4 regions of the Streptomyces sp. NPDC088746 genome follow, and region 1 is predicted to be linked to each of the others. Evidence: riboswitches for the same ligand, from Rfam matches in the RefSeq annotation. Region 1 holds a riboswitch; each other region holds the start of a gene.

Evidence for each region. Region 1 has a riboswitch for cyclic di-AMP ahead of ACIP63_RS34280 (M23 family metallopeptidase). Riboswitches for the same ligand answer to the same signal wherever they lie in the genome.
Region 2: another riboswitch for cyclic di-AMP. It lies ahead of ACIP63_RS10070 (NlpC/P60 family protein); the one in region 1 lies ahead of ACIP63_RS34280 (M23 family metallopeptidase).
Region 3: another riboswitch for cyclic di-AMP. It lies ahead of ACIP63_RS26050 (transglycosylase SLT domain-containing protein); the one in region 1 lies ahead of ACIP63_RS34280 (M23 family metallopeptidase).
Region 4: another riboswitch for cyclic di-AMP. It lies ahead of ACIP63_RS30095 (transglycosylase family protein); the one in region 1 lies ahead of ACIP63_RS34280 (M23 family metallopeptidase).

The regions. Positions count from the first base shown of each region.
Region 1 covers NZ_JBIVLA010000010.1:279,520-286,750, forward strand. The annotation lists gene ACIP63_RS34275 (PP2C family protein-serine/threonine phosphatase) at 34-1,191, shown strand; cyclic di-AMP (ydaO/yuaA leader) riboswitch at 1,425-1,577, shown strand; gene ACIP63_RS34280 (M23 family metallopeptidase) at 1,589-2,629, shown strand; gene ACIP63_RS34285 (aldo/keto reductase) at 2,903-3,847, shown strand; gene ACIP63_RS34290 (PrsW family intramembrane metalloprotease) at 3,870-5,318, opposite strand; gene trmB (tRNA (guanosine(46)-N7)-methyltransferase TrmB) at 5,389-6,261, opposite strand; gene lhgO (L-2-hydroxyglutarate oxidase) at 6,254-7,231, opposite strand, start outside.
Region 2 covers NZ_JBIVLA010000002.1:556,898-564,128, reverse strand. The annotation lists gene ACIP63_RS10080 (M23 family metallopeptidase) at 1-750, shown strand, start outside; gene pcrA (DNA helicase PcrA) at 798-3,236, opposite strand; cyclic di-AMP (ydaO/yuaA leader) riboswitch at 3,493-3,655, shown strand; gene ACIP63_RS10070 (NlpC/P60 family protein) at 3,654-4,817, shown strand; gene ACIP63_RS10065 (hypothetical protein) at 4,879-5,232, opposite strand; gene ACIP63_RS10060 (NlpC/P60 family protein) at 5,587-6,657, shown strand; gene ACIP63_RS10055 (GNAT family N-acetyltransferase) at 6,670-7,231, shown strand, end outside.
Region 3 covers NZ_JBIVLA010000006.1:200,820-208,050, reverse strand. The annotation lists gene ACIP63_RS26055 (hypothetical protein) at 1-148, opposite strand, end outside; gene ACIP63_RS26050 (transglycosylase SLT domain-containing protein) at 376-1,245, opposite strand; cyclic di-AMP (ydaO/yuaA leader) riboswitch at 1,250-1,435, opposite strand; gene ACIP63_RS26045 (hypothetical protein) at 1,793-2,023, shown strand; gene ACIP63_RS26040 (helix-turn-helix transcriptional regulator) at 2,172-2,567, shown strand; gene ACIP63_RS26035 (flavodoxin family protein) at 2,666-3,118, opposite strand; gene ACIP63_RS26030 (heavy metal translocating P-type ATPase) at 3,193-5,466, opposite strand; gene ACIP63_RS26025 (hypothetical protein) at 5,654-6,601, shown strand; gene ACIP63_RS26020 (NUDIX domain-containing protein) at 6,638-7,066, opposite strand; gene ACIP63_RS26015 (FadR/GntR family transcriptional regulator) at 7,102-7,231, opposite strand, start outside.
Region 4 covers NZ_JBIVLA010000008.1:100,414-107,644, reverse strand. The annotation lists partial or broken gene ACIP63_RS30110 (hypothetical protein) at 1-178, shown strand, start outside; partial or broken gene ACIP63_RS30105 (cytochrome P450) at 223-522, shown strand; gene ACIP63_RS30100 (transglycosylase family protein) at 628-1,632, shown strand; cyclic di-AMP (ydaO/yuaA leader) riboswitch at 1,923-2,094, shown strand; gene ACIP63_RS30095 (transglycosylase family protein) at 2,095-2,787, shown strand; gene eno (phosphopyruvate hydratase) at 3,120-4,406, shown strand; gene ACIP63_RS30085 (septum formation initiator family protein) at 4,501-4,971, shown strand; gene ACIP63_RS30080 (DUF501 domain-containing protein) at 5,042-5,587, shown strand; gene ACIP63_RS30075 (exopolyphosphatase) at 5,622-6,563, shown strand; gene ACIP63_RS30070 (NAD(P)/FAD-dependent oxidoreductase) at 7,012-7,231, shown strand, end outside.

The sequences.
Region 1 (7,231 bases):
GCACCCGTGGGTGGAGCGGGCAGGAGCGCACAGGTGGGGAAGCGGGACGGACGGCGGGGGACCGCACCTGGGAACTCCCGTTCCCGGATTTTCGTGCGCGCGCTGCCGGCTCTGATGATCGGTGCCGGCGTCGTTCTCGACCTCGCGACGCCGACCGTGGTCTCCGCTGTTCCGCTCTTCGCCGCGGCGCCGCTGATCGCCGCACCCTTCTTCTCGCTGGCCAGCACCGTCCGTGTCGGGGCGGCCGCGATCCTCGTGGTGCTGGCCATCCGGATCTCGGACGGCGAGCTCGGCAGAGTCGTGCCGGTCACCGACCTGCTCACCCTGGTCACGGTCTCCGCGCTCTCCCTCGTCATCAACCGCGTGGTGCGCCGCAGGAACGAACAGCTGGCCTCGGCGAGGGTCATCGCGGAGACCGCGATGCGCGCGGTGCTCCCGACGCCCGATGACCGCATCGGCGGGCTGCAGGTCGCGGCGCGGTACGAGGCGGCCCAGGCGGACGAGTTCGTCGGCGGCGACCTGTTCGCGGTCGCGGACACGCCGTACGGGGTGCGCCTGGTCCTCGGGGACGTACGGGGCAAGGGGCTGGACGCCGTGGCCGCGGTGGCCGTCGTGATCGGTGCGTTCCGGGAGGCCGCCGAGCAGGAGATGTCGCTGGAGGGGGTCGTGCAGCGGCTGGAGCGGGCGCTGGCCCGTGAGGGCTCGCGGCGGGGCGGGCTCGACTCCATGGAGGGGTTCGTCACCGCTGTGGTCGCGGAGATCCCGTCCGGGTCGGACGTCCTGCGGGTCGTCAACCGCGGGCACCCCGAGCCGCTCGTCCTGCACGCGGACGGGACGCTCGACGTGCTGGCGCCGACGGCGCCCGCGCTGCCGCTCGGGATGGGGCTGGACGCGTGGCCGGACCGGTCGGACGAGTGGACACTGCCGGCCGGGTCGATGTTCCTGACGTTCACCGACGGGCTCTCGGAGGCGCGGGACGCGAAGGGCGTCTTCTACGATCCGGCGGCCCGGCTGCGCGGCCGGCTCTTCCCGGGGCCCGAGGAGCTTCTGTCCGCGCTCACCGACGACGTACGGCTGCACACCGGCGGCCGGTCGACGGACGACCTCGCGCTCCTCGCGGTCGGCCGTCCTGCGCGGGGTCAGCAGGAGCGGCGGACGACGGTGAAGATCGTGGGGCGGGACCGTGAATGACCGGTCGCGACCGTCGGTAGTCGAAGGACCTCGCTCCGCATAACATTTGACGTACCGTCAGAAACTGGCGGCCGGATGAGGGGCGCTCAACTCGCCCGTTTGCGCCCGTTTGACACCTTAAAGTCCAGGCCGCAGCCATGACTGATCTACGGGAACAGCTTGGAATCGGACCCGGGTGTCTATTAACGTTCGATAACGCAGCGCGGTTGTACCCGCCGTCGCAAGAGACGGCACCGTGCGCAGCGCCGAATTCCGCAAGGGAACCGGGGAACCACCTACATGGGGTGAATCGGACACCTGTGTCTCGCGAGAGGCGAAGGGGTCCGTAGGAGACCTTCCTGCTCCGAACCCGTCAGCTAACCCGGTAGGCGAGAAGGAAGGAAAGGAGTGCGCCCACGTGGCGTCCAATCAGCCTGCCCCCGAGGCCCCGTCATCCTTCAGGGCCGACAGCCTCGGTCACGAGGACAGGACTTGGGAGGAATGGAACCCCACCGAGGAGTCCATCCGTCCCGTACGCGGCCGGCACCGCGTGGCCAAGCAGCGCGGTCTCGCCCGTAGCTCCACCGTCCTCGGCGTCGGCGTCATCGCGGCCGTCGGAGCGGGTGGCATGGCCACCGCCCAGAGCAAGCCGCCGGTCTCCATTTCTCTTCCCGATTCCATCGCGGACAATCTCCCTGACGCCAAGTCCCTTCCCGGCGTGGGTGCGTTCATGTCCGGCGACACCGACGCGGACCACGAGACGGTCGCCGCGTCCGCCCCGCTGACGAGCGCGGGCATCACCGCCGCCGAGGCCGAGCAGGGCACCACCGACGCGGGTGAGGCGCTCCGCGCGCGCATCCTCCAGCAGGCCGAGCAGCAGCAGGCCGGAGCCGAGGCCGAGGCCAAGGCGGCGGAGGAGCAGGCGGCGGCCGAGGCGGCCGCGGCCGAGGCGGCGAAGCAGCAGAGCGAGGCGGAGGCGAAGGCCGCCGCGAAGAAGAAGGCGGCCGAAGAGGCGGCGAAGAAGAAGGCCGAGGCCGAGCGCCTCGCCAAGCTCGCCGCCAGCTACGCCGTTCCGACCTCCTCGTACACCATCACCTCGACCTACGGGCAGTCCGGTTCTATGTGGTCGTCCGGCCACCACACCGGCCTGGACTTCGCGGCTCCTACCGGCACGCCGGTCAAGGCCGTGCACAGCGGCACCGTGAAGTCGGCCGGCTGGTCCGGCTCGTACGGCTACCGCACGGTCCTGGAGCTCGATGACGGCACGGAGATCTGGTACTGCCACCAGTCCTCGATGGACGTCACCGCCGGACAGAAGGTCACCACGGGCGAGACCATCGGCCGCGTCGGCGCCACCGGCAACGTGACCGGACCGCACCTCCACCTGGAGGTCCACACCCCGGACGGCACCGGCATCGACCCGATGGGCTGGCTGAGCAGCAAGGGTCTCTCGATCTGATCCCGCTCGCAGACCGGCTCCTCCCGCTCGGAGACCGGCTTTTCCCGATCGGACCGGCTGACCGGTCCCGCTGACCGGTTTCGCTGACCGGTTTCGTTCGGTCACCGGCCGATCCTGGTCGGGCCGGCTGACCGACCCCGTTCGGACGCCGGCGCCGCACGCGGCGCACCGGAACCCCGACGGCCCTGACGCACCACCCCCCGACGTCAGGGCCGTCGGTCTGTCCGGGCCCTAAACGGAATAGTCGCCTCAGTCGGATCGTTGTCGCCGGGTATGACTTCTCTGCGCCCGCTCGGTTCCTCGAGCCTCCAGGTCTTCCCCCTCGCCCTCGGCGGCAACGTCTTCGGCTGGACGGCCGACGAGGACCGCACCTTCGCCGTTCTCGACGCGTACGTGGCGGCCGGAGGCAACTTCATCGACACCGCCGACTCCTACTCCGCCTGGGTCCCGGGCAACGAGGGCGGTGAGTCGGAGACCCTCATCGGCAAGTGGCTGGCGGCCCGCTCCCGCCGCGACGATGTCGTCATCGCCACGAAGGTCGGCGCCCATCCCGCGTACAAGGGCCTCTCGCCCACCACGATCAAGGCGGCGGCCGAGGCGTCCCTGCGCCGGCTCGGCACCGACCACATCGACCTCTACTACACGCACTTCGACGACGAGAGCGTCCCCGTCGAGGAGATCATCACCGCGCTCGACCAGCTGGTGAAGGCGGGCACGGTCCGGGAGATCGCCGCCTCCAACATCAGCCCCGAGCGGCTCCAGGCCTCCCTGGACTTCTCCGAGCGCGAGGGCCTCGCCCGCTACGTCGCGCTGCAGCCGCACTACAACCTCGTCTCGCGCGACACCTACGAGGGCGCGCTCCAGGACACGGCGGCCGCTTCCGGTCTCGCCGCCGTCCCGTACTTCGCGCTCGCCGCGGGTTTCCTCACCGGCAAGTACCGGGCGGGCGCCTCGGTCGAGAGCGCGCGGGCCGAGGGTGCGGCCAAGCACCTGGAGACCGAGCGCGGGCGCAAGGTGCTCGCGGCGCTCGACAGGATCGCCCAGGAGCACGGTGCGGAGATCGCCACCGTGGCCCTCGCCTGGCTGGCCTCGCGGCCGACCGTGACCGCGCCCATCGCCTCCGCGCGTACGGTCGAGCAGCTGCCGGCGCTGGTGGCGGTGGCGGAACTCCGGCTGACCGACCGGGAGCTGGCGGAGCTGACCGAGGCGTCCGCCTAGGACGGACCGGCGGGGCGCCCGCCTAGGACGGACCGGCGGGGCGCCCGCCGTCCTCCAGGTACGGGTTGTGGCCGCCGTAGTGCCGGTGCGGTGCGGGGAGGTGCTGCGGCGGGCCGCCGTACGGGAACTGACGGGGGAACGGCGGCGGGGCCTGCGGGCGGAAGGTGCGTAGCCGCCCCGTCGCGTGGGCCGCGTACGTCAGAGCCGGCGCCGCGGTCTCCCGGCGCTGCCACAGATGGTGCAGCAACTCCTGCTCGCGGAGGGCGAAGTCGGGGCCCGCGCCGTCATGGCGTGCCCTCCGGCGCAGCATGGCCAGGGACGTGGCGAACGACTCGTACTCCGCGACGGCGCGGGCCGCGGCCCTGCCCCGGGCGCGGTCCGGGTGGCTGTTCCAGTGCCTGGCCATGTCGCGGGCCATGCCCCGCGCCCGCATCGAGGCCAGTGCGAGCGGCTCGGCGGGGGTCAGCCAGCCGGCCGCCGCGTACACCGGCAGCTCGGTGGAGAGCGTGCGCAGCTCCCGCTGGCGTGACCAGACCGCCAGCCAGGTCACCAGCCCGAAGCACGGCACCATGAACGCGCCGTACACCGCGTAGAAGCCGTACGGCCCGAAGGCCGACGAGCCGTTCCACAGGGCGTGCATGCCCATGGCGAGGGTGAGCCCGAGCAGGGGCAGGACGACCCGGCGCACCCGGTGGCGCGAGCCGCCGAGCGCCGCGATGCCGAAGCCGATGCCGGAGAGCACGGTGAACAAGGGGTGCGCGAACGGCGACATGACCACGCGGACGAAGAACGTCCCCGCCGTCACCGAGGCGAAGCCCGTGGTCCCCATCTGCTGGTCCTCGCCGAAGGCGTTGCCCAGGTAGAGGATGTTCTCGGTGAAGGCGAAGCCGGTCGCGGTGAACCCGGCGACCACGATGCCGTCGACGATCCCGCCGAACTGCCGTCTGCGGAAGAGGAAGATCAGCAGGACCGCGATGGCCTTCGCGCTCTCCTCGACGACCGGGGCGACGACCGTGGCCCCGAGGGTGTCGGCGCCCGCCGGGTCCGCGGTGGCCGTCGCTATCCACCGGGTCGCGAAGGAGTTGGCGATGATCGCCACGAGGGCGGCGGCGCACGCGCCCCAGGAGAACGCGAACAGCAGGTTCCGCCAGGGGCCCGGCTCGACCCGGTCGAGCCAGCGGAACGCCGCCATCAGCAGCGGCACGGGCAGCACGGCCAGCCCCAGCCCCACCAGGAAGCCCTCGGTGCCCGTCTGCCGGCGCACCAGGGCCAGGATCACCAGACCGCAGAGCGCGAGCACCGTGATCAGCGCACCGGCGCGGAACGCCTTGCTGCGCCAGACCATGCCGACGCGGCGGGGCCGGTAACGCCACTGGCCTCGCTCCGGGACGGCGCCCAGGAACTCGTCGAGCTTCTGCTCCTCGAGAACCGGGACGTCCGGCTGCTGGTGCTGCACGGACCCCTGGTACACCCGACGACCCTAACGAGGGTCACTGACACCTGGCCATGCCGCCGTGGCCGAGAGGGCGGTGCGTGGCTGATCAGCGACGGGTGAACAGCACGTCGTGCACGACGTGGCCCTTGTCCAGGCCCTGGCCCTCGAAGCGGGTCAGCGGCCGGAACGCGGGCCGCGGCGCGTAGCCGCCGTCTGCCTGGGTGTTCTCGAACAGGGGGTGGGCCGTCAGGACTTCCAGCATCTGCTCCGCGTACGGCTCCCAGTCCGTCGCGCAGTGGACGAGCGCGCCCGGCTTCAGCCGTCGCGCCACCAGGTCGAGGAACTCCGGCTGGATCAGCCGCCTCTTGTGGTGCCGCTTCTTGGGCCACGGATCGGGGAAATACACCCGGAGCCCGTCCAGAGCGGCAGGCTCCAGCATCTCGCGGAGCAGGATGATCGCGTCGCCGTTGGCGACACGGACGTTGGACACCCCGGCCCGGTCCGCGAGACCCAGCAGGTTGCCCTGGCCGGGGGTGTGGACGTCGACGGCCAGGATCCCGGTGCCGGGGTCGTCGGCCGCCATCTGCGCCGTCGCCTCGCCCATGCCGAAGCCGATCTCCAGGACCACCGGGAGGCCGTCGAACAGCGTGGGGAGGTCGAGGACGCCCTTGCCGTCGATGTCCAGGCCCCACTTGGGCCACAGCCGCTGGAGGGCGTCCTCCTGGCCGGCGGTCACCCGGCTGCGGCGGGGCTGGAAGCTGCGGATCCGGCGCTCGTGGTGCGAGCCCGCCGGGTCGGCGGCCGGGCCGCCGGGGAAGCGGGGCTCCTGGCGCAGCCTGCGCTGTCGCTCGAAGGAGGCGGCGCGCCGCTCCGCGGCGTCCGCGTCCGGCGTGGCACCGGGGCCGGTCTCCGGCGTGGCGCCGGGCGTCTCCGCGGCGGCGCCGGGCGTCTCTGGGGTGGGGTTCAGGGGCTCAGACACAATGACCCGATTCTACGGCGGGAGGCGCCCACCCCGTCGCGCGAGCCCGCAGCAGGGCCCGTCGCGCCACCTCCCTCCCGATGGGCAGGGACGCGGTCGCGGCGGGGGACGGGGCGTTCAGCACGTGCACGGTGTGCGGGGCGTCCCGGATCAGGAAGTCGTCCACCAGCGTGCCGTCCCGCAGGACCGCCTGGGCCCTGACCCCGGCCGGGGAGGGCCGCAGATCGGCCTCCGTCACCTCCGGCAGCAGCCGCTGCACGGCCCGGGTGAACGCGCTCTTCGACAGGGATCTGTGCACCTCGCCCGCCCCGTACCGCCAGTGGCGCCGGGCGATCCGCCAGGAGCCGGGCCAGGCCAGGGTGGCGGCCAGCTCGCGCGGGTGGACGACCGCCCGGCCGTATCCCTCGCGGGCCAGGGCCGGCACGGCGTTCGGGCCGACGTGGACCGTGCCGTCGACGCCCCGGGTCAGATGGACCCCGAGGAAGGGGAACGCCGGGTCCGGGACCGGATAGACCAGCCCCCGCACCAGCTCCGGCCTGGCCAGCTCGTAGTACTCCCCGCGGAACGGCACGATGCGCGCGCCCGGATCGTCGCCCGCGAGACGCGCCACCCGGTCGCTGTGCAGTCCCGCGCAGTTGACCAGCACACGGGCCCTGACCACCTGGCCGTCGGCCGTGCGCACCGCGACACCCCAGGGGCGCCGGTCGACGGCGACGACCTCCGCGCCGTAACGGATCCGGCCGCCCGAGGCGCTCACCTCGGCGGCGAACCGGACGGCGACCGCGGTGAAGTCGCACACCCCCGTCGTCCCCACCCGGATCGCCGCGAGGCCGCGCACCCGTGGCTCGTACTCCGCGATCTGGGCGGGGCCGAGCTCCCGGACCGGCAGGCCGTGGGCCCGTCCGCGCTGCACCAGGGCGTGCAGCCGGGGCAGCTCTCCCCTGTCGGTCGCGACGATCAGCTTGCCCGT
Region 2 (7,231 bases), on a different contig from region 1:
TCCGCCGCCCCGCGCGGCGGCCGGGGCCGGCGCCGCACCCCCGCGAAGCGCTCCGCGCTCCTCACCGTCGCCGTGCCCTCCGCCTGCGTCATGAGCGTCGCCGGCATCGCCGCGGCCTCGGTGAGCGGAGGCGAGGAGACGAAGGACGAGACCGCGTCCATGGCGGCCGCCGACACGGTCAAGCCGGCCGTGGCCAACAACAAGCTGGACACCCAGCTCGCCAACCTCAGCGCCGACGCCGAGAACTTCGCCGACCGCGCCAGCCGCACCCAGGAGCGCATCGACCTGAAGGAGCGTCAGGCCGCCGAGAAGAAGAGGCGCGCGGCGGAGGCCGCGCGCATCGAGGCCGCGCGTCCCAAGTTCGTGCTGCCGGTGAAGCAGCACGGCCTCAGCGCCACCTACGGCCAGGCCGGTGTGAACTGGATGTCCGTCCACACGGGCATCGACTTCCCCGTCTCCTACGGCACGCCCGTCATGGCGGCGACCGACGGCACGGTCCGCACCCAGTGGAACAGCGCCTACGGGAACATGGCCATCGTCACCGCGGCCGACGGCACCGAGACGTGGTACTGCCACCTCAGCACCACGAAGATCCGCTCCGGCTCCGTCAAGGCGGGCGACGTCATCGCCTACTCGGGGAACTCCGGCAACTCCACCGGCCCGCACCTGCACTTCGAGGTACGGCCCGGTGGCGGCTCCGCGATCGACCCCATGCCCTGGCTCCGCAGCCACGGCATCAACCCGAACTGAGTCCGGCCGTCACATGAGGGCTGCCCCCGTGTGACGGCCGGCCCGGGTCAGAGCTTCTCGACCGGCGCGTAGCGCAGCAGCAGCTTCTTGGGCCGCTCGTCGCCGAAGTCGACCGTCGCCTTCGCCTGGTCGCCGAATCCTTCGACCGCTGTCACCGTGCCCAGGCCGAACTGGTCGTGCGTGACCCGGTCCCCGGCCACCAGCGTGACCACCGGCTTCTCGGAGGTGCGCCGGGTCGCGAACCCCGACGGCCCGGACTTCGAGCGCGACGAGGACAGCGACGACGTGATGCCGGACGTCGGCCCCGCCGGAGCCGCCATCGGGCCCTTGCGCTTCCACTCCAGGTGCTGGTCCGGGATCTCCTCCAGGAACCGCGACGGCGGGTTGTACGAGGGCTGCCCCCACGCACTCCGCATCGACGCCCGGGTCAGATACAGGCGCTCACGGGCGCGCGTGATGCCCACGTAGGCGAGCCGGCGCTCCTCCTCCAGCTCCTTGACCTGTCCCAGCGCGCGCATGTGCGGGAAGACGCCGTCCTCCATGCCCGTCAGGAACACCACGGGGAATTCGAGGCCCTTCGCGGTGTGCAGCGTCATCAGCGTGACGACACCGGAGCCGTCCTCGTCCTCGTCGGGGATCTGGTCGGCGTCGGCGACGAGTGCGACCTTCTCCAGGAACTCGGCGAGGGTGCCCGCACCCTCCTCCTCCGCCCGCTCCTGCTCGAATTCGAGGGCGACGGAGGCGAGCTCCTGGAGGTTTTCGATACGGGTCTCGTCCTGTGGGTCGGTGGACGCCTGGAGCTCGGCGAGATAGCCGGTCCGCTCCATGACGGCCTCCACCACGACCGCCGGGCCCGCGCCGGACTCCACGATCGTGCGGAGCTCCTCCATCAGCGTGTTGAACCGCTTCACGGCGTTCGCCGACCGGGCCGCCATGCCGTACGCCTCGTCCACCCGGCGCAGCGCCTGCGGGAAGGAGATCTTCTCGCGCATCGACAGGGCGTCGATCATCGCCTCGGCCCGGTCGCCGATGCCCCGCTTGGGCACGTTGAGGATGCGGCGCAGCGGGACGGTGTCCTCGGGGTTGGACAGCACCCGGAGGTAGGCCAGGACGTCCCTGACCTCCTTGCGCTCGTAGAAGCGCACTCCGCCGACGACCTTGTAGGGCAGTCCGACGCGGATGAAGATCTCTTCGAAGACACGGGACTGGGCGTTCGTGCGGTAGAAGACGGCGACGTCGCCCGCCTTCGCGTCCCCGGAGTCCGTCAGCCGGTCGATCTCGTCGGCGACGAACTGCGCCTCGTCGTGCTCGGTGTCCGCGACGTAGCCCGCGATCCTGGTGCCGGCGCCGGCGTTCGTCCAGAGGTTCTTGGGGCGGCGGCTCTCGTTGCGCTCGATGACGGCGTTGGCCGCGGAGAGGATCGTCTGCGTGGAGCGGTAGTTCTGCTCCAGCATGATCGTGGTCGCGTCCGGATAGTCCTCCTCGAACTGGAGGATGTTGCGGATGGTCGCGCCGCGGAAGGCGTAGATCGACTGGTCCGCGTCACCGACGACGCACAGCTCACCCGGGGCGTCGTCCTCGCCGGCCGGGCCCACCAGCTCGCGCACCAGGGTGTACTGCGCGTGGTTGGTGTCCTGGTACTCGTCGACGAGGACGTGCCGGAAGCGGCGGCGGTAGTGCTCGGCGACGTCGGGGAACGCCTGGAGCAGGTGCACCGCCGTCATGATGATGTCGTCGAAGTCCAGGGCGTTGGCCTCGCGGAGCCGCGCCTGGTAGAGCGCGTAGGCCTGGGCCAGCGTCTTCTCGAAGCCGTCGGCCGCCTGCCCCGCGAACGTCTCCTCGTCGATGAGCTCGTTCTTCAGGTTCGACACCTTCGCCGTGAACGACTTCGGCGGGTAGCGCTTCGGGTCGAGGTCCAGATCGCGGCAGACCAGCGCCATCAGCCGCTTGGAGTCGGCGGCGTCGTAGATCGAGAACGACGAGGTGAAGCCCAGGCGCTTCGACTCGCGGCGCAGGATCCTCACACAGGCGCTGTGGAACGTCATGACCCACATGGCGTTGGCGCGCGGGCCGACGAGGTCCTCGACGCGCTCCTTCATCTCGCCGGCGGCCTTGTTGGTGAAGGTGATCGCGAGGATCTGCCCCGGGTGCACACCGCGCTCGGCCAGAAGGTGGGCGATCCGGTGGGTGAGCACCCTGGTCTTGCCCGAGCCGGCCCCGGCGACGATGAGCAGCGGGGCCCCGGCGTGCACGACGGCGGCGCGCTGCTCGGTGTTCAGCCCTTCGAGCAGCGCGGCGGAGTCGATGACGGGGCGCGGGGCGCCGTCGCGGTAGTAGGCGTCGCGCGGCGGCGGAGGCGCGTCGAAGACGTCCTCGAAGAGGCCCTCCGGCACCCCTTCGGGCGCGTGCTCCTCAGGGGGCGGCGGGGGGCCGTCCTCCGCTTGCTGGAGGCCGGTCAGGAAACTGTCGTCAAAGAGGCTGCTCATCGCCTAACGAGTCTAGGGCGCCGCACCGACAACCCGGGCCGCATCGGCGACAAGGGCCCGGACCGTGTGCGCAACGAGATCGTCCGTCCACGGAACGTAAGATTCCGGGGCGGTTTCCCGGCCCGGGGGCCACCGCCCGGAAAAGGTCACGAAAATGTATCGGGCATATCGAACATCAACCTTCACAGGGACACCACGGGTTGGCTAGCGTGCTCCGACGGGTGCCCCGTACCCCCTTGAGGCGAACCGCGCCGCACGGGCGCCCCCGCCGAATCCGTACTCCCCCGAAGGGTGTCCGGAACCGGGGACCCACACGCATCACCGGGGTGAATCGGCCCGTCTCCACCGGACCGTAGGGCAGCCTTCCGTTCCGCCCGAACCCGACAGCTAACCCGGTAGGCGGTCCCACGGAAGGAGATGCCGGCCTTGCCGTCGCATCGCAAGCCGCGCACCCGGGTGCGCACCACCACCCCCGCCGTCGGTCTCACGACCGCGGCGCTCGCCTCCGTCACCCTGCTCTCCACCCAGAGCGCGACGGCCGCCCCCGCCGAGCCCAAGCCCAGCATCGAGGAAGTGCAGAAGAAGGTCGACGCCCTCTACCGGCAGGCCGGCACCGCGACGCAGCAGTACAACAAGGCGAAGAGCGCGTCGGCCGAGCAGCGCTCCAAGGTCGACGCGCTGCTGGAGGCCGCGGCGAAGCGGGCCGACAAGCTCAACGAGACGCGCCGGGAGCTGGGCAACTACGCCACCGCGCAGTACCGCAGCGGCTCGATCGCTCCGACCGCGACGTTCTTCCTCGCGGACGACCCGCAGTCGTACTTCGACCAGGACCAGCTGATGGCCCGGATGACCAGCCAGCAGCAGAAGGCGGTCGCCGACTTCCGTACGCAGCAGAAGGAGGCGGCGGCCAAGCGCGTCGAGGCGACGAAGAGCCTGGAGACGCTCACCGAGTCGCAGGCCACCCTGCGTACCAGCAAGCAGCAGGTGCAGACGAAGCTCACCGAGGCCCGCTCGCTGCTGTCGAAGCTGACGGCCGAGGAGAAGGCGCGGCTCGCGGAGCTGGAGCGCAAGAAGGAGGCCGAGGCCAAGCGCAAGGCCGAGGAGCTGGCCCGGCAGCAGGCCGAGAAGGAGAAGGCCGAGCAGGCCGCGAAGGAGGAGGCCGGCTCGGGCAGCGGCACCGGCACCGGCACCGGCACGGAGACCGGCGGCACGGGCTCCGACAGCGGCTACGCCTCGAAGGCCGAGAAGGTCCTGGCCTTCGCACGCGCCCAGATCGGCAAGCCGTACGTCTGGGGGGCGACGGGCCCGTCCTCGTACGACTGCTCCGGGCTCACCCAGGCGGCCTGGAAGGAGGCGGGGGTCGATCTGCCCCGCACCACCTGGGACCAGGTCGAGGTCGGCACCCGGGTGGCCACGGCGGATCTGCGGCCGGGGGACCTGGTCTTCTTCTACGACGACATCAGCCACGTCGGCATCTACAAGGGCGACGGCATGATGATCCACGCGCCGAAGCCGGGTGCGAACGTCCGCGAGGAGTCGATCTACTACATGCCGATCTACGGCAGCGTGCGCCCCGCGTGACGCGCGGGAGCACCACCGGCGGGCGGGCCCGGGGCAGAGTCCCGGGCCCGCCCGTGCGCGCTCAGGTCCAGAGCGTGGCGATGAAGATGTTGGCGACCGTCAGCCCGCCGACGGCGGCGAACGCGCCCTTGCCGACCTTCTCCTCGTCCCGCTTCACATAGACGAGCGCCAGGACCACGATCAGGACCAGCAGCTTGACGCCGATCTTGACGTTGTTCACGCTCTGGTCGTCGGCCTGGTTGAGCCCGACCAGGGCGACACCCGTGACGAGCATGGTGAGCGCGCCGTGCAGCATGGCCGGGACGAAGCGCGCCGTGCCTGTCCCCATGGCCTTCATCTGGGTCAGGAAGCCGCCCAGCAGGGAGGCGATACCGATGATGTGCAGGGCCACGAAGACATTGATGAGTACGTCCATGGCGGCAGCCTAACCGCGGCGATATCACCACTCTTCGGCCAGGTACGACTTACTGATGAGTTCCCCCGGATCCTGAGCGGATTGCCGGACTCCGGTTGATTTTTCCGGTCAACCGACGGAAACGAAACAGCATATGAGGGCAATAGCTGTCATTACACCTCTTCCCTGTGCGCCGGGTTTACCGTCCCTCCCAGGTGACCGGCTCTGCACCACCGCCCCCGTACCGGGCGGCCCCGGTCGCCCCGCCAGGAATCCGGCGGCGGGCCACTCCCCCCTGTGGTGACCCGCCGCCGGACCCCGGCGGGCCCGCGGCACCCACCGACGGGCAGTCGAACGGAAGGACGCACCACCCCCGTGGCCGCCCATCGAGAAGCCGCTCACCGCAAGCCCAAGCAGCGTCTGTTCACCGGACCTGCTGCCCGCACAGCAGCCACCCTCGCCCTCGCCGGGGCCGCGACCGCGACCGCCCTCGAAGGCGCCGCCCAGGCCGACCCCCAGCTCACCCCGGCCCAGGTCGAGGCCAAGGTCGACCGGCTCTACCACGACGCCGAGGTGGCCACGGAGAAGTACAACGGCGCGAAGGAGGAGGCGGAGGCCTCCGAGAAGTCCCTCGAAGCCCTCCGGGACGAGGCCGCCCGCCGGACCGAGCGTCTCAACGCCGCGCGCGACGCCCTCGGCTCGTTCGCCACCGCGCAGTACCGCAGCGCCGGCATCGACCCCGCCGTCCGGCTGGCCCTCTCCTCCGACCCGGACGAGTATCTGGAGCGCGCCTCCTACGAGGACCGGGCGGGCGACCGTCAGGCCGGTGCGCTCCAGGGCGTACGACGGCAGGTCGGCGAAATCGCCCAGCTGCGCGCCCGGGCCCAGGACGAGCTGGAGGTCCTCGCCTCACGCCGGGCCGACCTGAAGAAGCACAAGGACGCGGTCCGCACCAAGCTCGCCGACGCCAGGAAGCTGCTGGCCACCCTCACGGCCGAGCAGCGCGCCGGCTACGAGCGCTCGGCCGACGCCGCGCACGGCGGCAGCGCCGTACGCGCCGACCGGGGCGTCCCGCGCGGTTCCGTGGCCGCTCCCAACGCCCGTGCGGCACAGGCCGTCGACTTCGCGTACGGGGCGCTCGGCAAGCCGTACGTCTGGGGCGCCACCGGCCCCGCGTCCTTCGACTGCTCCGGCCTCACGCAGGCCGCCTGGCGCGCGGCGGGAGTCTCCCTGCCCCGTACGACGTACACCCAGATCAACGCGGGCCAACGCGTCTCCCGGTCCGAACTCGCCCCGGGGGACCTGGTGTTCTTCTACTCCGGGGTCACCCACGTCGGGCTCTACATCGGCGGCGGCCAGATGATCCACGCCCCGCGCCCGGGCGCCCCCGTCCGTATCGCGCCGATCAGCGAAATGCCTTTCGCGGGTGCGACCCGGGTCGCATAGGCTCCCGGGCCCATGGACACCGCCATCCAGAACTACGCCCGTACGCTCGCTCTCCGCTCGCCGGACCACTACCGGGTCGGCCCCTTCACGGTGCGCCACAACCCGGGCTGGGAGCTGAAGTTCGCCAACTACGCCATCCCCGACCAGGGGGCCGAACCCACCGCACAGGACGTCGCCGACCTGGTCACCGCGTTCCGTGAGCACGACCGGCTGCCCCGGCTGGAGTTCCTGCCCGCCTGGGCGCCCGCGGTCGAACCGGCCCTGCTGGCGGCCGGTTTCACCGTCGAGAACCGCGCACCCGTCATGGCCTGCACCGCCGACGGCCTGCTCGCACCCAAGCCGGTGGACGGCCTCCGCATCGCCGAGCCCGTCACCGACGCGGAGTTCACCTCCGCGGCCGCCGTCCAGCACACCGGTTTCGGCGGGGAGGGCGGCCCCGACGACGGCGAGATCGCCTGGCTGCGCCGGGCGACGGAGAGCGGCGGCGTCTCGGCCCTGGCCACCGTGGACGGCCGGCCCGCCGGAGCGGGCGGCTGCTCGGCCCCGGCCGACGGCATCGGCGAACTGGCCGGTC
Region 3 (7,231 bases), on a different contig from region 1:
CCTCCTCGGGCTTCTGGGGCGCCGCCTTCTCCGCCTCCGCCTCCGCCTCCGTCCGCGCGGGGGCAGGGGCCGTCAGGCCGGGGATGTACGCCGGGTCTGTCCCCGCGGCGAACTCGGGCTTCGTGTTCGAATCTATGCGCTGCTCCACGGCGGGCAGTATGGACGACGAACCTGTACGAGACCAGTCACCCGTGCCCCGCCCGGCCTGTCGGCCACGCCTCGACGGCCGTGACGCCGACGACGCGGGGCCTCCGGACCCGATCGGGCGCCGGAAAACGGACGACGGGTGGTGCGGGTTCCGCCGAACCCGCACCACCCGTCACTTCCGTCCCTCTGTCACACGCCCGTGCGTCAGTGGTCCCGCCTCGGCGAGGCTCAGTAGGCCCCGAAGACGTTGTCGATGGAGCCGTACCTGTCCGCGGCGTAGTTGCACGCGGCCGTGATGTTGGCGACCGGGTCGTAGCTGTCCATCGACGTACCGGGCACGTGGTAGGCCTGGAAGGTCGGGTCGATGACCTGCAGCAGGCCCTTGGACGGGACGCCGTTGATCGCGTTGATGTCCCAGTTGTTGATGGCCTGGGGGTCGCCCGCGGACTCACGGATGATGTTCCGGTGGATGCCCTCGTAGCTGCCGGGGATGCCGTGCTCGGCCATGACGGCGAGCGACTCCTTGATCCAGCCGTCGAGGTCGTTCGTGTACGACACCGGCTCGGCCGCCGGAGCGGCCTCGGCGGCGGCGGGTGCGCCTTCCGCGGCGGTGGGGGTGCTCGTGCGCTCGGAGCGGTCGGCGCGGTCGGCGCTCTCCGCGGCACGGTCGGACGAGGCGGAGGCCTTGGATTCGGCCTTGTCACCCTTGTCGGCCGACTTGTTCTCGACCTTGCCGCCGATGGTCAGCTTCAGACCGGGGTGAATCAGGTCGGGGTTTCCGCCGACAACCTTCTCGTTGTCCTCGTACAGGGCCTTCCAGCCACCGTTCACGGAATGCTCGCGTGCGATCTTTGCAAGGGTGTCACCCAAGATCACGGAATAGGTGGTGGACTTGGACTGCTGCGCGGCAATTCCCTTGCCGGACGCGGCAGTCGAGGTCGCAGCCTTTTCCACGGCGGCCGGCTGGGCCGGGGCCGCGAAGGCGCCGGTCGCACCGATCACAGGGAGGGCCAGGGCGGCTCCGCCCGTGCTCACGGCGATGATGCCGCGGGTGAGCGAACTGGTCCTGAAACGACGGTGCTTACCGTTTTCGGGCATGCTGAATTCCTCTCCGTCGCCTGCGAAGTGAGCTGTCGGGTTCGGGCTGGAGATGCCCGGCCGCATGTGAATGCGACTTCACCCCGAGCCGCTCCGGAAACCGGATCGGCGCTTACTTGGGTCCCCCGCTCCTGCCGTACGAGAAGTGGTCGGGTAACCGGACGGCGGCAGGATTCGGCGTTCCGCCCGGAGTGATGGTGACCGTAGGCGAGAAATAGGGAAAGGAACAAGCCTGGCGCGATGATCACAATTCATTCGCAAGATCAATTCTCGGGAATTCATGTAATCCACCCCACATCGCGTCTCCCATTTCTCTTGGCGCAGAAGGGAACCGACTGCCGTACCCCCGCGTCCGGGATCCATGAAGTGACCCTGGTCACGGAGTCCGATTCGGGTGTTTTGCGCCCGCGCGAAGGCCTCAGGTCACACGAAATGGCCTTTTATGGATTACAGGATTAATTCCAAAAAACCACCTCAAACCGGGCATACGACTCACAGCTGAGGCCCAGGCGCATACCGAGGGCGCCCGCGTGGAACCGATCCGCCTATGACTGAAAGCCCTCTCGCCTCGGCGCCCCGGATCACCGTCCTGCCCGTCCAGCCCGGGGATCCCCCCTTCCGGATCGTGGAGATCGACGGAGAGGTGATCGGGAGCGCGACGGCGATGACCGATGTGCTGATCGCCGCCGCGGCAGCCGGCATTCCGGTCCACGACCTCGACGACCCGGCCGTCATCCGCTGGGTGGGCGGCGGCAAGCTCACGTGGAGACCGCGCTGAGCGGGGCGGGTGAAGGGCGCTTTCGGCGGATCAGGCGCCCGGCGAAGGCTCACCGGTTCCCCACGAACCCGCGGGGCATTGCGCATATGCAAGATGCTTCATATTAAAACCTTGCATATGCTAGCTAGTGAGCAATATCGTGCAGCACATGCAGACCTACACCATCGGGCAGGCGGCACGTCTTCTCGGCGTGAGCCCGGACACCGCCCGCCGCTGGGCGGACGCCGGCCGGGTAGCGACCCATCGCGACGAGGGCGGGCGCCGCCTCATCGACGGCCGTGATCTGGCCGCGTTCTCGATCGAGGTCGGCCAGGCCTCCCCCGGCGAGGAGGAGGTCCCCTACACCTCGGCGCGCAACGCCTTCCCCGGCATCGTCACCGCGGTGAAGCTGGGCGACGTAGCGGCACAGGTCGAGATCCAGGCCGGCCCGCACCGCCTCGTCTCGCTGCTGACCCGGGAAGCCGTGGAGGAACTGGGACTCGAGGTCGGCATGCAGGCCACGGCCCGTGTGAAGTCGACCAGCGTGCACATCGACCGCACCTGACGCGGCATCTGCCGTCCGGGAGCTGCCGCCCGGGAGTGACGCCATGCCCCGTAGGTGTCGGTCCGGGCGGTGTGAGGGCGACCGTAGCCGGGAGTCCGTCAGTCCATCAGTCCGGCGGCGAGGGTCGCCCCCAGTTCCCAGCACGCTTCCGTGTCGGCCTTGCCCGGCTCACCGGTGACGGTCACGGCGTCGGCCGCACGCCGCCATCCGAGGCCCGTGGTGATCGTCTCGATGCCCCGTACGGCGCCGGTGACGTCGTTGCCGCCGTGCACGTAGTAGCCGAAGGGCCGGCCCTTCGTCCCGTCCAGGCACGGGTAATAGACCTGGTCGAAGAAGTGTTTCAGGGCGCCGGACATGTACCCGAGGTTCGCCGGGGTGCCGAGGAGGTAGCCGTCGGCCGCGAGCACATCGGAGGCCGTGGCGGAGAGGGCCGCCCGTCGCACGACCCGAACGCCTTCGATGTCCTCCGTCGTCGCGCCGGAGAGCACTGCCTCGAAAAGCGCCTGGCAGTTGGGCGACGGAGTGTGATGCACGATCAGCAGAGTGGCCACGCCCCGAACCTACCCGCTCACCGATTCCCGCGCCCCTGTCGAGGGACGCGGGTCCGCGGGGCGCGGACGCCCTTTCAGCCTGCGGCGCGGAAGCCGCGCAGCCGGAGGCTGTTGCCGACGACGAAGACCGACGAGAACGCCATGGCCGCACCCGCGATCATGGGGTTGAGCAGGCCGGCGGCCGCGAGCGGGAGGGCCGCCACGTTGTAGGCGAAGGCCCAGAACAGGTTCGAGCGGATCGTGCCCAGCGTCCTGCGGGAGAGCCGGATCGCGTCGGCGGCCACCCGCAGGTCCCCGCGTACGAGAGTCAGGTCGCCGGCCTCGATGGCGGCGTCCGTGCCCGTCCCCATGGACAGGCCCAGGTCCGCCTGGGCGAGCGCGGCCGCGTCGTTGACCCCGTCGCCGACCATGGCGACGCTGCGTCCTTCCGCCTGGAGCCTCTTGACGACCTCGACCTTGTCCTGCGGCATCACCTCGGCGATGACCTCGTCGATGCCGACCTCGGCCGCGACGGCTGCGGCGACCGCCTTGTTGTCACCGGTCAGCAGGACGGGGGTGAGCCCGAGGCCGCGCAGCCGCCGGACCGCTTCGGCGCTGGTCTCCTTGACGGCGTCGGCGACCTCCAGGACCGCACGCGCCTCGCCGTCCCAGGCCACCGCGATCACGGTCCGCCCGTCCTGCTCGGCCAGGTCCTTGGCCTTCCTGAGCTCTTCGGGGAGCTCGATCGACCAGTCGGCCAGCAGCTTCTCCCGGCCGACGAGGACCGCGTGACCCTCGACGACGCCCTGCACGCCGAGGCCGGGGACGTTGGTGAAGCCCTCGGGTGTGGGCAGCGTGCCCACGGTCCCGGCGGCGCCCTCGGCGACGGCCCGGGCGATCGGGTGTTCGGAGGAGTGCTCCAGTGCGCCCCCGAGGCGCAGCACTTCGGCCTCGTCCGTGGAGGCGGCCGCGTGGACCTTCAGCAGCGTCATGCGGCCCGTGGTGACGGTGCCCGTCTTGTCGAGCAGGATCGTGTCGGCCCTGCGGGTGTTCTCCAGGACCTCCGGTCCCTTGATCAGGATGCCGAGCTGCGCCCCGCGGCCGGTGCCGACGAGCAGGGCGGTGGGCGTGGCCAGGCCCAGTGCGCAGGGGCAGGCGATGATCAGTACGGAGACGGCGGCCGTGAAGGCCGCGGTGAGTCCGGCGCCCGAGCCCAGCCAGAAGCCGAGCGTGGCGAGCGCCAGCCCGATGACGACCGGCACGAAGACCGCGGAGATCCTGTCGGCGAGGCGCTGCGCGGAGGCCTTGCCGCTCTGGGCCTCTTCCACGAGCGTGGCCATCCGGGCCAGCTGGGTGTCGGCGCCGACCCTGGTGGCCTCGACGACCAGACGGCCGCCGGCGTTGAGCGTCGCCCCGGTGACGGAGTCACCGGTGGAGACCTCGACGGGCACCGACTCGCCCGTCAGCATCGAGACGTCGACCGCGGAGGAGCCCTCGACGACGGTCCCGTCCGTGGCGATCTTCTCGCCGGGGCGGACCAGGAAGCGGTCCCCCACGTGCAGACCGGCCGTGGGCAGGGTGATCTCACGGCCCTCGCGCAGCACGGTGACCTCCTTGGCGCCCAGCTCCATGAGCGCCTTGAGGGCGGCGCCCGCCTTCCGCTTCGAGCGGGCCTCGAAATACCGGCCGGCCAGGATGAAGGCCGTGACGCCGGCGGCGGCCTCCAGATAGATGTTCCCCGCTCCGTCGCCGCGGCTGATCGTGAATTCGAATGGATGCGTCATGCCCGGCATCCCGGCGGTGCCGAAGAAGAGCGCCCACAGCGACCAGAGGAACGCCGCCGACGTGCCGACCGAGATCAGGGTGTCCATGGTGGCCGCACCGTGACGGGCGTTGGTCCAGGCCGCGCGGTGGAAGGGCCAGGCCGCGTAGGTGACGACCGGGGCGGCCAGTGTGAGGGAGAGCCACTGCCAATACTCGAACTGGAGGGCCGGGATCATGGCCATCGCGACGACCGGCGCGGCGAGCAGCACCGCGGTGACGAGCCGCTGGCGCAAGGACCTCAGCTCGCCGTCGGCGCGCTCGTCCTCGCCCCGGCCGGCGCCGGGCCCGCCGGAGTCTCCGGGCTCGGGGAGGGGTGGGGCCGGGCGCTGGGCGGTGTAGCCGGTGGCCTCGACCGTGGCGATCAGGTCGTCGACCGAGATGTCCCCGGCGAAGGCGACTCTGGCCTTCTCCGTGGCGTAGTTGACCGTGGCCTCGACCCCCTCCATGCGGTTGAGCTTCTTCTCGATCCGCGCGGCGCACGAGGCGCAGGTCATGCCGCCGATGGCCAGTTCGACCCGGTCGGCGCCGGTAGTGGCTGAAGTCATTTACTGCTCCTCGTCCGAACGGGACCCAGTATACCCCTCATGGGTATCTCCCTCACGGCCAGGTATACCCCCCACCCGTATGCTTGGCAAGTCCCCGCCCCAGCCCTTGCGTATACCCCCCATGGGTATACGGTGGGAGTCGTCGGACCGTCGCGAGCCCTCCACGCAGAAGGCAACAGGAGCAGTCATGAATCCCGCCGCGAAGATCACCGCGTTCACCGCCGCTCTGGCCGCGTCATTCGGCGCCGCGTACGGCATCGGAACCGTCACGGATCCGGAGGCCGGCACCACCGAGCCCTCCAGCCACACGGAAAGTGCGGCGCCGCACTCCGAGGGCAGCCGCACCGGCCCTCCGGCCGGGGGTCTCCAGATCTCCGAGGGCGGCTACACGCTCGACCTCAGGACCCCACGTGTGCAGGCGGACCGCCGGAGCGAGCTGCGCTTCGCCGTTCTCGACCGGTCAGGCAGGCCGGTCACCGACTTCCAGCGTGAGCACGACAAGGAGATGCACCTGATCCTCGCCTCCCGCGATCTGGCGACCTACCGCCACCTGCACCCCACGCGGGCGGCCGACGGCACGTGGAGCACCCCCGTGGAGCTGCCCGAGGCCGGCGACTACCGGGTCTTCGCGGATTTCACGCCCGCCGGCAGGAACGCCGCGGACCTGACCCTGGGCGCGGATCTGGCCGTGTCCGGGCCGTACAAGGCGGCGGAGCTCCCGAAGCCCGCCCTGACGGCCGAGGTCGACGGGTACACGGTCTCCCTGAACGGCACCCTGCGCCCCGACGTGCCGGAACAGCTCACCTTCACGGTGCGGAAGGACGGCCGGCCCGTCACCGATCTGCAGCCCTATCTCGGTGCGTACGGGCATCTCGTCGCCCTGCGCGCCGGTGACCTCGCCTATCTCCACGTGCACCCCGACGGGCAGCCCGGCGACGGTTCCACGGAAGCCGGACCGGAGGTCTCGTTCACCGCGACGGCGCCCAGCTCCGCCACCTACCGCCTGTTCCTGGACTTCAAGCACGACGGCACGGTCCGGACGGCGGCCTTCACCGTCCCGTCCGGGGCGGGGGCGGACACCCCCCGTCCGGCGACGCCTTCGGACGGGCACGAGGAAGGGGGCCACGGCCACTGACGTGCGGCGGCCGCGGGTGCGGTTTCCCTGCCCCCCTCAAAGCTCCAGGTTCCCCAGCCACGCGTCCTGCCCGTCGGCCAGGGGCCACCGCAGCGGTAGCGGCTCGAACCGGCAGGCGAAGGTGAGCCCTGAGTCCACGCCGTCACCCCGCACCTGGTGGACCCATGCGTCGGGCGCGTCCTGCGGTGCCCGCAGCAGGAAGAACGTGGTCCGGCGCGGCTGCCGCGTCTGCGGGTGCGGCCTCTCGTCGACGGCCATCGGCCGGACCACCCCGGCGGTCAACAGCCCGGTCTCCTCGGCGACCTCCCGCAGGACGGCATGGGACAGCTCCTCGCCCGGCTCGACTCCCCCTGCGGGAACCTGGGTTCCGGCGTCAGCCATGCCGACGTGGTCGAACACCAGGAGCTCCGCAGCCTCGCGGCGACGGATCACATACGCGGCGACGCGGATTCTCGGCGTGCTCACCCTGCCCCCTCCCTCTCGGCCGACGGCGAGTCCCGCTACAGCGACGTGAGCCGGGCCAGCGTCTGTTCCAGCTCCTCGCGGAGCGTGCGGCCGGCCGCGTCTCCGTCCCCCCGTGCGACGGCGTCCACCAGCGAGGCGTGGCTCTCGTCGCCGTGGTTAGGGTCC
Region 4 (7,231 bases), on a different contig from region 1:
CGGCGCAGACAAGAGGGGAGTGGTGGCATATCGGCGGCCGACGCTGCCTCAGCTCGGTGTCATCGGTCAGCTTCGGCCCGGGGTGCTGGCGGTGGTGCGGACCGGCGAGGGCCGGGCCATGAGCACTGCCCCCGAGGTGGTCGAGGCGGATACCCCTACGTCACCTCCTTCTCTCTGATGTCGGCCCGGTCGTGTCGTGGCATCAAGGGGCCGATGCACTGCGCCGACCGGGACCCGGAGCGGTTCCAGGATGCGGACACCCTGGATCTCGCGCGCAGTGACAATCAGCACCTCGGATACGGGCACGGCATCCACTACTGCCTGGGTGCGCCGCTGGCCCGGCTGGAGGGGCAGGTGGCGCTGGCGACGCTGCTGCGGCGCCTTCCCGACCTGCGGCTTGCCGCAGAACCTGCCGATTTGCGCTGGCGCGGCGGGCTCATCATGCGTGGACTGCGCACGCTTCCCGTGGAGTTCGGCCCCGGGCGTTCGGCGGAAAAAAGTGACAGCCTGTCAACTCTGTGACTTTCACGTGATCTCCGCTGCATCGACTTGTGACACACGTTCGAGTACGGCTAGGTTCACCGTTCGACTCACCCGTCACACGTCAGTCACACGGAAGGCAATCCCATGGGCTCCGCGACCGGCAGACACCGTCGCCCTCGTCAGGCACCCGCCATCGTCGTCGCCGCAGGCGTCACCGGATCGGCCATCGCCATCCCGCTGCTCAGCGCGGGCGGCGCGCAGGCCGCTGACGCGTCGACCTGGGACCGGGTCGCCGAGTGCGAGAGCGGTGGCATGTGGAGTGCCGACCTCGGCAACGGCTACTACGGCGGCCTGCAGCTCTCGGAGGACACCTGGTCGGCCTACGGTGGCACGGCGTACGCGCCGCGCGCCGACCTCGCCAGCCGCTCGCAGCAGATTGCGGTCGCGGAGAAGATCCTGGACGACAAGGGGCCGCAGGCGTGGGCCAGCTGCTCGGTGATCTCCGGGCTCTCCCTGGACGCGGGCCTGCCCGGCGTCGACCCGGGCAGCGAGGAGTCCGCCGAGCCCTCCGCCGAGCCCTCCGCCGAGCCCTCGGATTCGGCGACGCCGTCCGGGACGCCTTCCTCCGACGCGACCGACCCTGCGGACAGTTCGGACGAGGCCGCCGGCTCGGACGACTCCGACGCGACGGGCGAGGCGGGCCAGGGCGCGTCCGACGGTAAGACGGACGAGGGCGACGACGCCGGCTCGACGCCGTCCGCCACTCCGTCCCCCGAGGCCTCCGGGACGTCCGGCGCCCCGAAGGGCGACACGGCGACGGACGACACGGCGAACGGCGGCAAGCACCGCGGGACGCCGGCCCCCGAGGCGAGCGCCCGGCCGGGCCAGGACGACGGGCGCGAGTCCGGCCGCCACGCCTCGCGCGGTGAGTCCGGCGCGCGTCAGGGCGCGGAGGGGACGTACACCGTCCGCGAGGGCGACAACCTCTGGGCGATCGCCGACGCGCAGGAGCTTCCCGGCGGCTGGACCGCGCTCTACGCGGCCAACAAGGACGAGCTGGGCTCCGACCCGGACCTGATCCTTCCCGGCCAGACCCTGGACCTCGGGGCGGACGCGCGGGGTAGCCGGGCGGAGACCGCCGCCAACTGATCAAAAACGTGAAAACACCCCGAAAGCGGGGGCAGTTCAGAGGCCTATGTCCACTTATGCGTAAGTGAGACATGGGTCTCTTTGCGTCAACTGGTGCGCCCGGTCCGTCCGCTCCGTCCATATTGGCTCCGACCTGCGAAAACGATCCTCCGCATCCAGCCGTTACGGGCTGATTGGCCGTTATGTCCATCTTTGAATGTGGGGGTTGCGTGTGTTTACGGTCGGAGCCGCTCGCACCGCGGGCACCTTCGACCGTCACGCCGAATCCTGCCGTCGGCCGAAGGGAACCGACGCGTAAAGCGCCGTAGGCAGGAGCGGGGGACCCAGGTAAGCGCCGGACCCGGCCGTCGGAAGACGGGCGGAGACACGGCTAGGGGTGAAGTCGTCCGAGAGTGAGGGCGACCGGGCAACTCACAGGCCCGAACCCGACAGCTCACCTCGTAGGCGTCGGTGAGGAGAACCATGCTGCTTTCCAGCAAGGGCAAGCACCGCCGCCCGTCCAAGGCCGTCCGTGTCGCGACCCTGGCCGGTGTCACCGGTGCCGCGGTCGTCGTACCGCTGATGGGCGCGACCGGCGCCTCCGCCGCCTCCGTCGAGACCTGGGACGCTGTCGCCCAGTGCGAGTCGGGTGGCAACTGGTCCATCAATACCGGCAACGGCTACTACGGCGGCCTGCAGTTCTCGCAGTCCAGCTGGGCGGCCGCCGGCGGCACCCAGTACGCCTCCCGCGCCGACCTGGCCACCAAGGACCAGCAGATAGCCGCCGCCGAGAAGCTCCTCGACCTTCAGGGCCCGGGCGCCTGGGCCTGCGCCGGCGCCGGCGGTCTGACGAACGACGGTGTGGACCCGGGTGTCGACACCGGCTCCGGCAAGAACGGCGACACGGCACCGCAGGCCGCGCCGGAGCGCAAGGCCGAGCAGCCCACCACGCGCAGCGAGAAGCGCGCGGCCCCCGAGAAGACCGTCACCACCCCCACCGGCGAGAAGGTCGAGAAGGGTGACGGCGAGTACAAGGTGAAGTCCGGCGACACCCTCAGCAAGATCGCCGACGCGAAGAAGGTCAAGGGCGGCTGGCAGAAGCTGTTCAAGCTGAACGACGACATCGTCGACAAGGCCGACCTGATCTTCCCGGGACAGCAGCTCCACCTGAAGTAGTCGGAACCCGGAACAGTCGGTAGTGACCCGGGGTCTTCCTCCTGCCCCGGAGCCCGGCCCGGCGCGCAGACCCCCCGCGCGCCGGGCCGGGGCCGTGTCCGGGCCCCCTGGCGGGGTGCGGACGGGGGCTCGCCGTAGGCGTGAGTGTTCAACTGTTGTGGTTACTCGTCAGTAGAATTCTGGAGCTTTGCCCGGAATGCAGGCCCTTGGGTCCTTTTTCGTCCCAGGGGACGGGCGGACGGCCGACGGAGCGCGCCGAGCCGGTTAGGCTCGTGGCGCAAGGCCACAGTGACCCTGCACAACCAGTGTCAGATCCCAGAAGGAGATGCCTCGTGCCGTCCATCGACGTCGTCGTAGCCAGGGAAATCCTCGACTCCCGGGGCAACCCCACGGTCGAGGTCGAGGTTGGCCTCGACGACGGCAGCACGGGACGTGCTGCTGTTCCGTCCGGCGCCTCCACCGGTGCGTTCGAGGCCATTGAGCTTCGCGACGGTGACCCCAACCGCTACCAGGGCAAGGGCGTCGAGAAGGCCGTCCTCGCCGTGATCGAGCAGATCGGCCCGGAGCTCGTCGGTTACGACGCCACCGAGCAGCGCCTCATCGACCAGGCGATGTTCGACCTGGACGCGACCGAGAACAAGGGCTCCCTCGGCGCCAACGCCATCCTCGGTGTCTCGCTGGCCGTGGCGCACGCCGCGTCCGAGGCCTCCGACCTCCCGCTGTTCCGCTACCTCGGCGGCCCGAACGCGCACCTGCTGCCCGTTCCGATGATGAACATCCTGAACGGCGGCTCGCACGCCGACTCCAACGTGGACATCCAGGAGTTCATGATCGCGCCGATCGGCGCCGAGTCCTTCTCCGAGGCCCTCCGCTGGGGTGCGGAGATCTACCACACGCTGAAGAAGGTCCTGAAGACCAAGGGCCTGTCCACCGGTCTCGGTGACGAGGGCGGCTTCGCCCCCAACCTGGAGTCCAACCGCGCCGCCCTCGACCTCATCCTCGAGGCCGTCAAGGAGGCCGGTTACGTCCCGGGCCGCGACATCGCGCTCGCGCTCGACGTCGCCGCGTCCGAGTTCTACAAGGACGGCGTCTACGAGTTCGAGGGCAAGTCCCGCTCGGCCGCCGAGATGACCGAGTACTACGAGGAGCTCGTCTCCGCGTACCCGCTGGTCTCCATCGAGGACCCGCTGTACGAGGACGACTGGGCGGGCTGGAAGGTCATCACCGACAAGCTCGGCTCGAAGGTGCAGATCGTGGGCGACGACCTGTTCGTCACCAACCCCGAGCGCCTCGCCCGCGGCATCGAGGAGGGCTCGGCCAACGCCCTGCTCGTCAAGGTCAACCAGATCGGTTCGCTGACCGAGACCCTGGACGCCGTCGAGCTGGCCCAGCGCAACGGCTTCAAGTGCATGATGTCCCACCGCTCCGGTGAGACCGAGGACGTCACCATCGCCGACCTCGCCGTCGCGGTGAACTGCGGCCAGATCAAGACCGGTGCCCCGGCCCGCTCGGACCGCGTCGCCAAGTACAACCAGCTGCTGCGCATCGAGGAGATCCTCGACGACGCCGCGGTGTACGCCGGTCGTTCGGCGTTCCCGCGGTTCCGCTTCGAGGGCTGACAGCCCGAGTCCGGAGCACCAGCCTCCGACCGTCCCCGCATCCGGTCCCGTACCGTGTGCGGGGACGGACGTGCGTAACGGGGAGGCGTGAGACATGGCCGGGAAGGACCGCGACCGGTTCTCCACCGCGACCAGGCTGCGGCTGCTCGGTGAGCAGACGGCGGCCCGCGTCTACCGGTCCCAGAACCGCCGCCAGGCCCGCCGTTCACGGCTCACCGGGCGGGCCGCGTTCCTGGCGCTGATCGTCTGCTCCCTGGTGGTCGCCCTCGCGTATCCCATGCGGCAGTACATCTCCCAGCGCGACCAGATCGCCGATCAGGAGAGGCTCTCGCGGGAGGCGCACGAGCGGACCGAGGAGCTGCGTGACGAGAAGGCGCGGCTCAAGGACGACGCGTACATCCGCCGTCTCGCGCGCCAGCACCTCCACTACGTGCTGCCCGGCGAGACCGGTTATACGGTGGTCGACCCGGACGCGGCCGAGGTGCGCCGGGGGGAGCCGGGGGCGACGGGGCGGCCCTGGCACTCGAACCTCTGGGACGGCGTCGACAGCGCGGACCGCGAATGACCTCGCGTACGCACCGAGCCGGCTCCCCGCACCACTTCATACAGTCCGACCGATGACATTCAAGGCAGGCATGGACACGCCCCCTCCGCAGACCGAATCCACCACGCCCACCGCCGCGGACATCGCCGCGTTCGAGCTCCAGCTCGGCCGGCCGCCGCGCGGGCTGCGTGCCATCGCGCACCGCTGCCCCTGCGGCAACCCGGACGTGGTCGAGACGCAGCCCCGTCTGGAGGACGGCACGCCGTTCCCGACGACGTATTACCTGACCTGTCCGCGTGCCGCCTCGGCGATCGGCACGCTGGAGGCCAACGGGGTCATGAAGGAGATGACCGAGCGGCTCACCACGGATCCGGAGCTGGCCGCCGCCTACCGTGCCGCGCACGAGGACTACATCGCGCGCCGTGACGCCATCGAGGTCCTGGAGGGCTTCCCGAGCGCGGGCGGCATGCCGGACCGGGTGAAGTGCCTGCACGTCCTGGTCGGCCACTCGCTGGCGGCCGGCCCCGGGGTCAACCCGCTGGGTGACGAGGCGATCGCGATGCTGCCGGAGTGGTGGGCGAAGGGGCCGTGCGTCACGCCGTGCGGCTCCGACGACGCCGGGCCCGGCGCTTCCTGATCCGCCGCCGTACACGTACAACCACAGGAGCCCCATGACCCGCGTTGCCGCCATCGACTGCGGTACCAACTCCATCCGCCTGCTCGTCGCGGACGTGGACCCCGCCACCGGAGCGTTCGCCGAGATCGACCGCCGGATGCGGATCGTCCGGCTCGGCCAGGGCGTCGACCGGACGGGCCGGCTGGCCCCCGAGGCGCTGGAGCGCACCTTCGACGCGTGCCGCGAGTACGCGGAGGCGGTCAAGGAGCTCGGCGCCGAGCGGATCCGGTTCGTCGCCACGTCCGCCTCCCGCGACGCGGAGAACAGCGACACGTTCGTCCGCGGCGTCCTGGACATCCTGGGGGTCGAGCCGGAGGTCGTCACGGGGGACGAGGAGGCGCAGCTCTCGTTCGACGGCGCCACCAAGGAGCTGGTGGGCAGCGATCACCTGGAGAAGCCCTACCTCGTGGTGGACATCGGCGGCGGCTCCACCGAGTTCGTGGTCGGGGACGACCGCGTCCGTGCGGCCCGGTCCGTGGACATCGGCTGCGTACGCATGACCGAGCGTCATCTGGTCCTGGACGGGGCCGTGGTGGACCCGCCCACGCCCGACCGGATCGCCGCGATCCGCGCGGACGTCGGGGCAGCCTTGGATCTGGCGGAGGAGAGCGTGCCGATCTCCTCGGCGGCGACGCTCGTGGGCCTCGCCGGGACGGTCACGACCGTCGCCGCCATGGCGCTCGGGCTCGAGGAGTACGACTCCGAGGCGATCCACCACTCCCGCGTGTCCCTCGCGCAGGTCCGGGAGATCACCGCGCGGCTGCTCGCCTCGACGCACGAGGAGCGGGCCGCGATCCCCGCGATGCACCCGGGCCGGGTCGATGTGATCGCCTCGGGGGCGCTCGTCCTGCTCGCGGTGATGGAGCGGACCGGTGCGCGGGAGGTCGTCGTCAGCGAGCACGACATCCTCGACGGGATCGCCTGGTCGGCGGCCTGATCACAGCGGGGGCGCGGGGGTGGTGAGGCGGCGCTCAAACGCTTCCCGGCCTGCACCTTTGAGCTTGTGGAGCCCCCTCCGGACCCGTTCGGAGGGGGCTTTCGTGAGGCGCCCCGACGAAGTTCGTGAACTTCTTCACAAGGAATTCGGCCCTACCGGCCGAAGTTCTGCTCCTGAAGGGCGGTGCGGGCCGCCCGGAGGCCCGCGCGAGTGTGCTGCGGGAGCGTTTCGAGGGTGTGGCGTCGGCGTGTCCCCGGCGGTTGGTTCGACTTGCCGGAGGGCTCAAGGGCCAGCTCACAAGTGGTGAACAACGTTCGCCGGAACGTCGTGGTTCCCCGTCCGCACCATGACCTGGGTCACGTGGGCGGCGAAGTGTAGCAGAGGGTGGCGCATACCTTGTGAAGGGGCTCACGAGCATGCCCCCCGAGGGGGGTGGATACTCGATGGCATGAGCACCACGGAGCGTCCCAGGATCCTCGTTGTAGGCGGTGGGTACGTAGGCCTGTACGCAGCTCGTCGCATTCTGAAGAAGATGCGGTATGGAGAGGCGACCGTCACGGTCGTCGACCCGCGCTCGTACATGACGTACCAGCCCTTCCTCCCCGAAGCTGCTGCCGGCAGCATCTCGCCTCGGCATGTCGTCGTCCCGCTGCGACGCGTGCTGCCCA